One region of the Colwellia sp. KU-HH00111 genome, then DNA from elsewhere that is predicted to be linked to it. Evidence: predicted binding sites of a transcription regulator. Region 1 holds the regulator's gene; the other holds the start of a gene.
What was found. Region 1 encodes MetJ, which represses methionine synthesis genes. Its sites were predicted from a motif close to TAGACGTCTAGACGTCTA; they were not measured.

Region 1 (4,203 bases):
GAAGTTTTCTTGCATTTGGCACAACACGCGGATCAGCACTATAAATGCCGTCAACGTCTGTCCATAAGGTTACATTTAAGGCTCCAACTAATGATGCGATAATAGTTGCCGAATAGTCACTACCATTGCGACCTAATGTACAGGTTTTTTCTCGGGTATCTTTACAAATATAGCCGGTAATTACAGCTAACTTCCCATATTGCAGGTGGTTTTTAAGCTGGGCCCGACTTAAAGCATGATCTACCTCACAGGCTTGTTCGTTATCAATAACTAAAAAATCACGCGCATCAATTGAATTACTCGGACATATTTTTTCATTCAACGCAGCTGACAATAACCGTGCAGACCACAGCTCACCAAACGCTAAAATATCATTTCTATGTCTCACTAAATCCGAACTTAGCCACTGTTTAAGCTGCTCAATATCTGTGGCTAATAATTGTTTTAGCTGTTTGGCATTTTGCTCGGTGAGTAAGGTGCTTATAAGGGTTTGCTGTTGCTCTACTAATTCTGACAGCCATGGTGTTAGCGCATCAGCTAAATCAACCGTTTCAGTATTTTGGGCTAGGGCAAGTAGTGCAAACAAACAATCGGTTGTTTTACCATTAGCAGACACAACAATAATGTCGTTTAACTGACAATTTTGACGAATAATATCAAGCACACGCGCTATACATTGTGCATTGGCTAATGAGCTACCGCCAAACTTATGTACGTTATTAGCATGCTTGGCTAATTTGTTTTCAGGCATAGTATTACTCACCCGTGGGTGTGTATACTCTCTATTAAGGGCTGTATTTAATTCTGTCATTTGATACTCAATTGCATTTTTACTTAATCTCCTAGCCGCTAACTTTTTTGGCTCTGCGCTAAGCCATGCGTTAAGTCAGCTATAATATCCTCAACATCTTCAATGCCCACTGAAATTCTGACCAGTGCATTACTAATTCCCGCGTTGACGCGTGCTGATTCCTCCATGCCTCCGTGAGTCATGGTGGGCGGATGACTAATCAAGCTTTCTACCCCACCTAATGATTGGGCTAAGGTAAACAAGGAAATATTAGCAAATAATTTTTTCACTGCTTCAACGCCACCCTTAACTTCAAAACTTAACATTGCGCCAAATCCAGCTTGTTGTTTTTTAGCTATCTCATGGCCAATATGATCGCTAAAGCCTGGATAGTAAACTGCATCAATTGCAGGATGACCTTTTAGAAAGGCAGCAACTTGTTCAGTGTTTTCTTGATGTTGCTTTATCCGTACGGGTAATGTTTTTAAACCACGTAATGCCAAAAAACTGTCAAACGCACCGCCAGTAATGCCGATGCAATTTGCCCACCAAGCTAGCTCTTCACCTAATGACTGCGTTTTGGTGACCAAAACACCTCCGACCATATCGCTATGACCGTTGATATATTTTGTGGTGGAATGAATAACAATATCAGCCCCTAACCTTAATGGTTGTTGCAGCAAAGGAGACAAAAAGGTGTTATCTACAGCGACTAAGGCACCTACTTGATGACATGCTTTGCTGACCTCTTCTATATCAACTAAGCGTAACAGTGGATTACTTGGGCTTTCAAGTAACACTAACTTAGGCTTTTGCGCTAATGCTTGCGCCAGTGCTGCTTGGTCGTTTTGATCAACAACAATCAGTTTAAATTGCCCTCGTTTGGCTAAATGGGTAAACAAACGAAAACTACCACCATAACAGTCATGAGGAATCACCACTAAGTCGTCACTTGATAAAAGTTGACAAAGTAAAAGCACCGCTGACATGCCAGTATTTGTTACAATACCAACACTCCCTTGCTCTAAATCAGCAATCGCTTGTCCAAACGTTGCTCGGGTTGGGTTACCCGTGCGAGAGTAATCAAACTCGCGTTTGTCATTAAACCCCTTTAACGAATAAGTGCTAGATAAATGAATAGGTGCAACCACAGCCCCATGATGCAGATCGGAATTAATACCCGCTCTCACCGCTAAAGTAGTGGTATTAGTGATATTAGCATTTGACATGATCTTTCCCCATTGAGCTTCATTACAGTAGTAATAAAGTGGTTAAACTATTTGGATGTTTGGACGTCTATAACTCTAAACGGTTTGCTTATTTAGGTCAAGATATTTTAGACATCTAAACTTCTACTTGACTGAATTGCTGCATCCAGTAAAATCTATCTTATAACAATTTAAAATAGTGCATCACCTTGTACGCATTATTTACCAAAACAATTACTTAAAACAGATATTAAAACAGAGGAATTTGCATGGCTCAGTGGAATGACGAATATATTAATCCCTATGCCGAACACGGTAAAAAAAGCGAGCAAGTAAAAAAAATTACGGTATCAATTCCTTTGCGTGTATTAAAAGTGTTAACCGATGAACGTACTAGACGCCAAGTCAATAACCTACGTCATGCAACTAACAGTGAATTATTGTGCGAAGCGTTTTTACATGCTTTTACTGGCCAACCTTTACCTGACGATGAAGATCTGGCCAAAGATAATGATGAAAAATTACCAGCAAGTGTTCGTCGCATTCTTGAAGAAAAAGGCGTTACAGACTTTAGTGCTTATGAAGTAGATGAGGACTAAAGTTAACCACAACACATAAAAAAAGCCGTTAACATTGGCGTGTTAACGGCTTTTCTGATTTTTGGGTATAGCTTTAATTTACAAGTGGTATGGTTTACTTAAACGATGCACTGATTCAATAAAGTGACCCGCATGTTCAGGATTCACATCAGGGTGAATACCATGTCCTAAGTTAAATACATGGCCAGTACCGCCCTCACCAAATCCAGCTAATATTTTTGCTACTTCTTGTTCTATGCGAGGTAAAGGTGCATACAACATTGAGGGATCCATATTTCCTTGTAACGCTACTTTATCACCAACACGTGCTTTGGCATTTTCAATATCAATGGTCCAGTCAAGGCCTACTGCATCACAACCAGTAGCGGCAATATCTTCTAGCCACATGCCACCATTTTTAGTAAATAAGGTCACCGGCACTTGACGACCATCAGCATGACGCGTTAAGCCATCAACAATTTTTGCCATATATTGCAACGAAAAATCTTTATAATCGCGTGGCGATAATACCCCGCCCCAAGTATCAAATACCATCACCGACTGGGCACCAGCAGCAATTTGTCCATTTAAGTAAGTGATAACAGAGTCGGCTAACTTATCTAATAACAAGTGCAAACTCTGTGGGTCAGAAAACATCATTTTTTTGATTTTAGTAAAGGCTTTAGAGCTGCCCCCTTCAATCATATAGGTGGCTAAGGTCCATGGACTACCAGAAAACCCAATTAACGGTACTGAGCCGTTAAGTTCTTTACGAATGGTACGTACAGCATTCATCACATAACCCAGTTCATCTTCTGGATCAGGAATAGCGATTTTTTCAATATCGGCTTTACAAGTGATCGGGTTGGTAAACTTAGGGCCTTCACCTGTTTCAAAATACAAACCTAAGCCCATGGCGTCAGGAATGGTGAGTATATCGCTAAATAAAATAGCCGCATCTAATTTAAAACGACGTAATGGCTGAATGGTCACTTCGCAAGCAAATTCAGCATTACGACACAGCGACATAAAGTCTCCTGCGGTTGCTCTTAGTTCACGGTACTCAGGCAAATAACGTCCTGCTTGTCTCATCATCCAAACGGGCGTGTAATCTACTGGTTGCTTTAACAGCGCACGTAAATAATTATCATTTTTTAATTCTGTCACCAATAAACCCTCTAAATATAGCTATTAACTGTTTGCCCGCATTGAAATTAACCATTAATTGCGACAACGAACAAATTATGGCGGACATTCTAGCATTTGCTGTATTTTGAATCTATGCGCCAAATCAATTCCTTTTGCTCTAACTCATCTAGAGCAAGGTAAAAGATCATAGCTCGGATAGATGCCCAAGTGGTAATTGTTACCACAATCTAAAAAAATATTTCAACTTTGTTACATTTCATCTGAAAAGATGATTTTACTAACAATCAGTAACTTAGCTAACAGCCCTGCGCGTATTAGGCTTTATACGAAAGAAATCGTCGAGTTTATGCTCTATTAAAGTTGTTGCAGCAGCGAAAATGCTTTGTTATAAAATACCAGCACAAGCAAAGAAGCACCGATTAATAATAAAAATACTTCTAAATTCCAATAATAAGAATCTTGATTAACAAGACCATAA
Region 2 (4,203 bases), on a different contig from region 1:
ACCGGCTTCCTATTTAGCCCATAACGAAAGCCGAAGAAATTACAACGAGATTGCAGATAGTTATATTGATGATGGCATAAAAGCCGATTTATATTTTGGTGGTGGTTGGAAGTATTTTATTCGTGAAGATCGAAACTTAGTCAATGAGTTTAAACAAGCCGGTTTTCATTATCTTGATAATTACTCAGATTTAGTAAATTTACCCAACAATAAACCTGTGTTAGGGCTTTTTGCAAATAAGGGCTTACCTTGGGCGCTTGACGATACCAATAAACACCGTTTATCTGCTATGACTAAAACAGCGGTTCATCACCTTGTGGACCTGCAAAAAAACGATAATGCCAAAGACAATGGCTTTTTTATGTTAATTGAAGCAAGCCAAATTGACTGGGCAGCTCACGGTAACAATATCAGTGATGCTATGGCAGAAATGGACGATTTAGCGAAAACTTTGACATACTTAGAACACTTTGTTGAGCACCACCGCGATACATTAGTTGTGGTAACTGCCGATCATAGCACAGGTGGTTTTACCGTAGCAGCCAATGGCGAGTATCAATGGAATGCTAAAGATTTGCGTACAATGAACCATTCGGTAAATTATATTGCCAAACAACTAACAGTCAATAAAATCACCAGTAAAGCCGCTGCTGCGCTGTTTAATTTCACCTTAACAGAAGATGAGATGCGCCTGCTAATAGACAGCAAAAACAACGCTAAATTAGCAAACAACAAAAATATGTACCAAGACAAAAACACCTCAAGCAGCGAATTAGCCTTGTTAAAAAGCGTTAAAGCACTGTTAGATAAACGCAGCAACAGTGGCTGGACGTCTAGCGGTCACACCGCTATAGACGTACCGGTGTTTGCTTTTGGGCAACATAGTGAGTTATTTAATGGCTTACAAGACAATACAGAGATAGCGAAAAAACTCTTTAGATTACTAGGGAAAACTGATAGCCATTAATAAATTGATAGAGACTAAGCGGCATTGCATAATGGATTTACACTGCCGCTATTGATTTTCTATTCTTTTTTAATTATTGTTGCTAAAAATAATAAAAAAGTAATGTTATGAACAACGACCAACTCAGCCGTTTCACTATGCTCACCAAAAAAGTAATTAACACTAACGCTTCGCTCAGTGAACTTAAAGAGTATAAAGGCTTATTAAATACACTGAATGAGCTAGTCGAGTTAAGCCCCCTAAAAGCGATAGACAACTTTAAACACTATAATCAAACCGCAAAAGATCACCTTTAGCCTTGGGATAACACCTGATTAAAGCGTTCAAAACCAAGTGTTAAATCGTCAATGAGGTCATCAACATCTTCTAGCCCAATATGTAAGCGGATTAATGGATATTCCGCTGTCCATTTAGTTGCACTACGAATTGAATTAACACTAGTGATCCCCAAAATTAGTGATTCGAATCCGCCCCAAGAATACCCCATTTTAAAATGCGATAGCCCATCAAGAAACGCTGTCAATGCCGCCCTGTTACCACAATTCAAGGTAAACGAAAATAAGCCATTTGAGCCGGTAAAGTCACGTTTGAAAAATTCATGCCCAGGGCACGACTCAAAGGCTGGATGCAAAATAGTGTCTACTTCAGCTCGACCTTTTAACCAATTAGCCACTTTTAACGCACTTTCTTGATGTTGTCTTAGTCGAACACCAATAGTTCGAATACCCCGTAAAGCAAGGTAAAGATCGTCAGGAGAGGTACACTGCCCCATTAAATAACTGTTATCGCGTAATTGCGGCCAATATTGCGCTGTTGCTGTTGCTGTGCCTAACATCACATCAGAGTGACCAACAATATATTTAGTTGCTGCTTGCACGCTAATATCAACACCGTAGTCAAAGGGCTTAAAGTTAATGCCAGCGCCCCATGTATTATCAAGCATGACTATACAGTTATGTTTATGAGCAATTTGACAAATCGTAGGAACATCTTGAACTTCCATGGTGATTGAACCAGGAGACTCTAAAAATACAATACGAGTATTATCTTTAATTAGATCTTCAATATCAGCGCCAATTAATGGATCGTAATAACTTGTTTCAACGCCCATTTTGGATAAAATTTTATCGCAATAATCACGGGTTGGCTCATAAACACTATCAACCATTAAAATATGATCGCCACTTTGAACAAAAGACAAAATAGCATTAGTAATAGCAGCCGTGCCTGATGGGTACAAAGCACAACCTGCTCCGCCTTCTAGCTCGGTCATAGCGTCACTAAAGGCAAACGCTGTGGTAGTGCCACGACGCCCATACACCATGGTTTGGTTATTGCGGTTTTTTAGGGCATTGTTCATTTCTTCAACGCTATTAAAAACCACTGTTGAAGCACGAGTTACACTTGGGTTTACTACGCCATTAGTCCACTTAGCTTTGCGGCCTGCCGTAACAATTTTAGTATCTTGTTTCATGTATCTTAAACACCTAGGTTAAATGCACATTTCATAAATAGCTATCTAGCCATCTAAAACTTAAAGCTATTTATACCTTGAATTTAATTATTTATCACCTGTTATCTTATTTATAATAAAAAGAAATCAATCTATCTAATTACTCTTATGATTATTAAAACTAAACTAGCCCTTGATTAAGTGCTATAAGCACAGCTCGAGTACGATCACGGGTATTTAATTTAGCCAAAATATTAGAGACATGATTTTTTACTGTGCCTTGGGCTAAAAAAATACTACTGGCAATTTCTTTATTAGAAAGCCCACCCGCAATCAGCTTAAGAATTTGTTGTTCTTTCTCTGTTAATTCTTCAATCACAGGAGAGTCTATCAAGCCTTGGTTAAGTTGTTTCATCACTACAGGCTCGGCAACAAAGCCGCCATCGGCTAGCGTTTTAACTGCATTTACTAGCTTGTCTAATGACACATCCTTTAATAAAAAGCCATTTGCCCCGGCTTGAAGGCTTTGCATAAAAAGTTCACTGTCATCAAACGTCGTTAACATTAAAATGGGCAGCTTATTACCTTGCGCGCGCAAAATTTTAACTAGTTCAATACCATTAACTTTAGGCATGCGAATATCAAGCAACATAACATCAGGTTTTTGCTCATTATTATTCAATTTATGCTGAGCATCTTCGCCGTCTTCGGCTTGCCAAATAATAGACAAATCGTCACAAAGTGATAATAAGCCTGCAATGCCTTGTCTAACGAGTTGTTGATCATCTACTAATGCTACCTTAATCATAACAATCCTCTACTCTCAATTGTAAGGTGCTACCATGTGGCCCACCAATAAGTTGTACCGTACCATTGAAGTCAGCTAAACGCTCTTGCATACCCGTTAAGCCGCTACCAAACTCAGCACTTTTATTCGTGTGAAAACTACAACCATTGTCAATTAATTCAATCACCAAGCGCTTACCATTTTGTTCACTTGAAAGCGTTAATTGATTGGCTTTACCGTGTCGAAGTGCATTACTAATACCTTCTTGCAAACAAAACATTAGCTGCTGCTTGAGACGCAATGAATTAATACTCAGGGGCGACTCAATAGTAAGTTGGCAATCAGGTAGTTGATTAACTAGGTTGTACAAACTAGCGGTTAAATCAAACTGTTCTTTATCACGCATTTCTTTAACCACATGGCGAACATCTGTTAACAGCGTTTTGGCTAACTTCACGTTATCTTGTAACATAGCTTTGAATTCATCGGGCACTTTATGGCTAGCAACTTCTAAGTTTAACGACAATGCGGTTAATTGGTGACCAATTACATCATGTAAATCACGAGAAATACGTAAACGCTCTTGCTTTTGTGATGAAGTTTTTAACATGTATCGTGTTGCCAACAACTCTTGATTAATAGCCGCCAGCTCTTCTTTAGCTCGCTCCTCTCTTAAAATGGTTTCAATGGAAGAAAACCCAAAAATCTGTAACATAAAAAAGATAGTGACATGAAAAAAAGTATTTATAAACTCACCATTAAAGACTAAGCTAAAATGCACAATAGCAATCACCAGCATTAATACCAGCGCGTGTTTACGTCTAAACATTGATGGTAATTGCGTTGCAATCAATACTAATAAAATAGCTACCACACGATATTTATCTTCATAAATTAGCGGCATGATTATCATTAATTGGCAAATTATTATTACTTTATTTCGTAGCTCATGATCCCCCTTTTTAGAAGCAACCACTTTTGCAAATAAAAGATAAA

Region 2: ABXG98_RS12185 (cystathionine beta-lyase) is a predicted target of MetJ. The motif match lies at 2,480-2,497, and genes of this name have one in related genera.

The regions. Positions count from the first base shown of each region.
Region 1 covers NZ_BAABWO010000005.1:284,305-288,507, forward strand. The annotation lists gene metL (bifunctional aspartate kinase/homoserine dehydrogenase II) at 1-811, opposite strand, end outside; gene metB (cystathionine gamma-synthase) at 850-2,019, opposite strand; gene metJ (met regulon transcriptional regulator MetJ) at 2,268-2,597, shown strand; gene hemE (uroporphyrinogen decarboxylase) at 2,676-3,743, opposite strand.
Region 2 covers NZ_BAABWO010000006.1:79,929-84,131, forward strand. The annotation lists gene ABXG98_RS12175 (alkaline phosphatase) at 1-967, shown strand, start outside; gene ABXG98_RS12180 (hypothetical protein) at 1,075-1,263, shown strand; gene ABXG98_RS12185 (cystathionine beta-lyase) at 1,260-2,441, opposite strand; gene ABXG98_RS12190 (response regulator) at 2,602-3,228, opposite strand; gene ABXG98_RS12195 (sensor histidine kinase) at 3,221-4,203, opposite strand, start outside.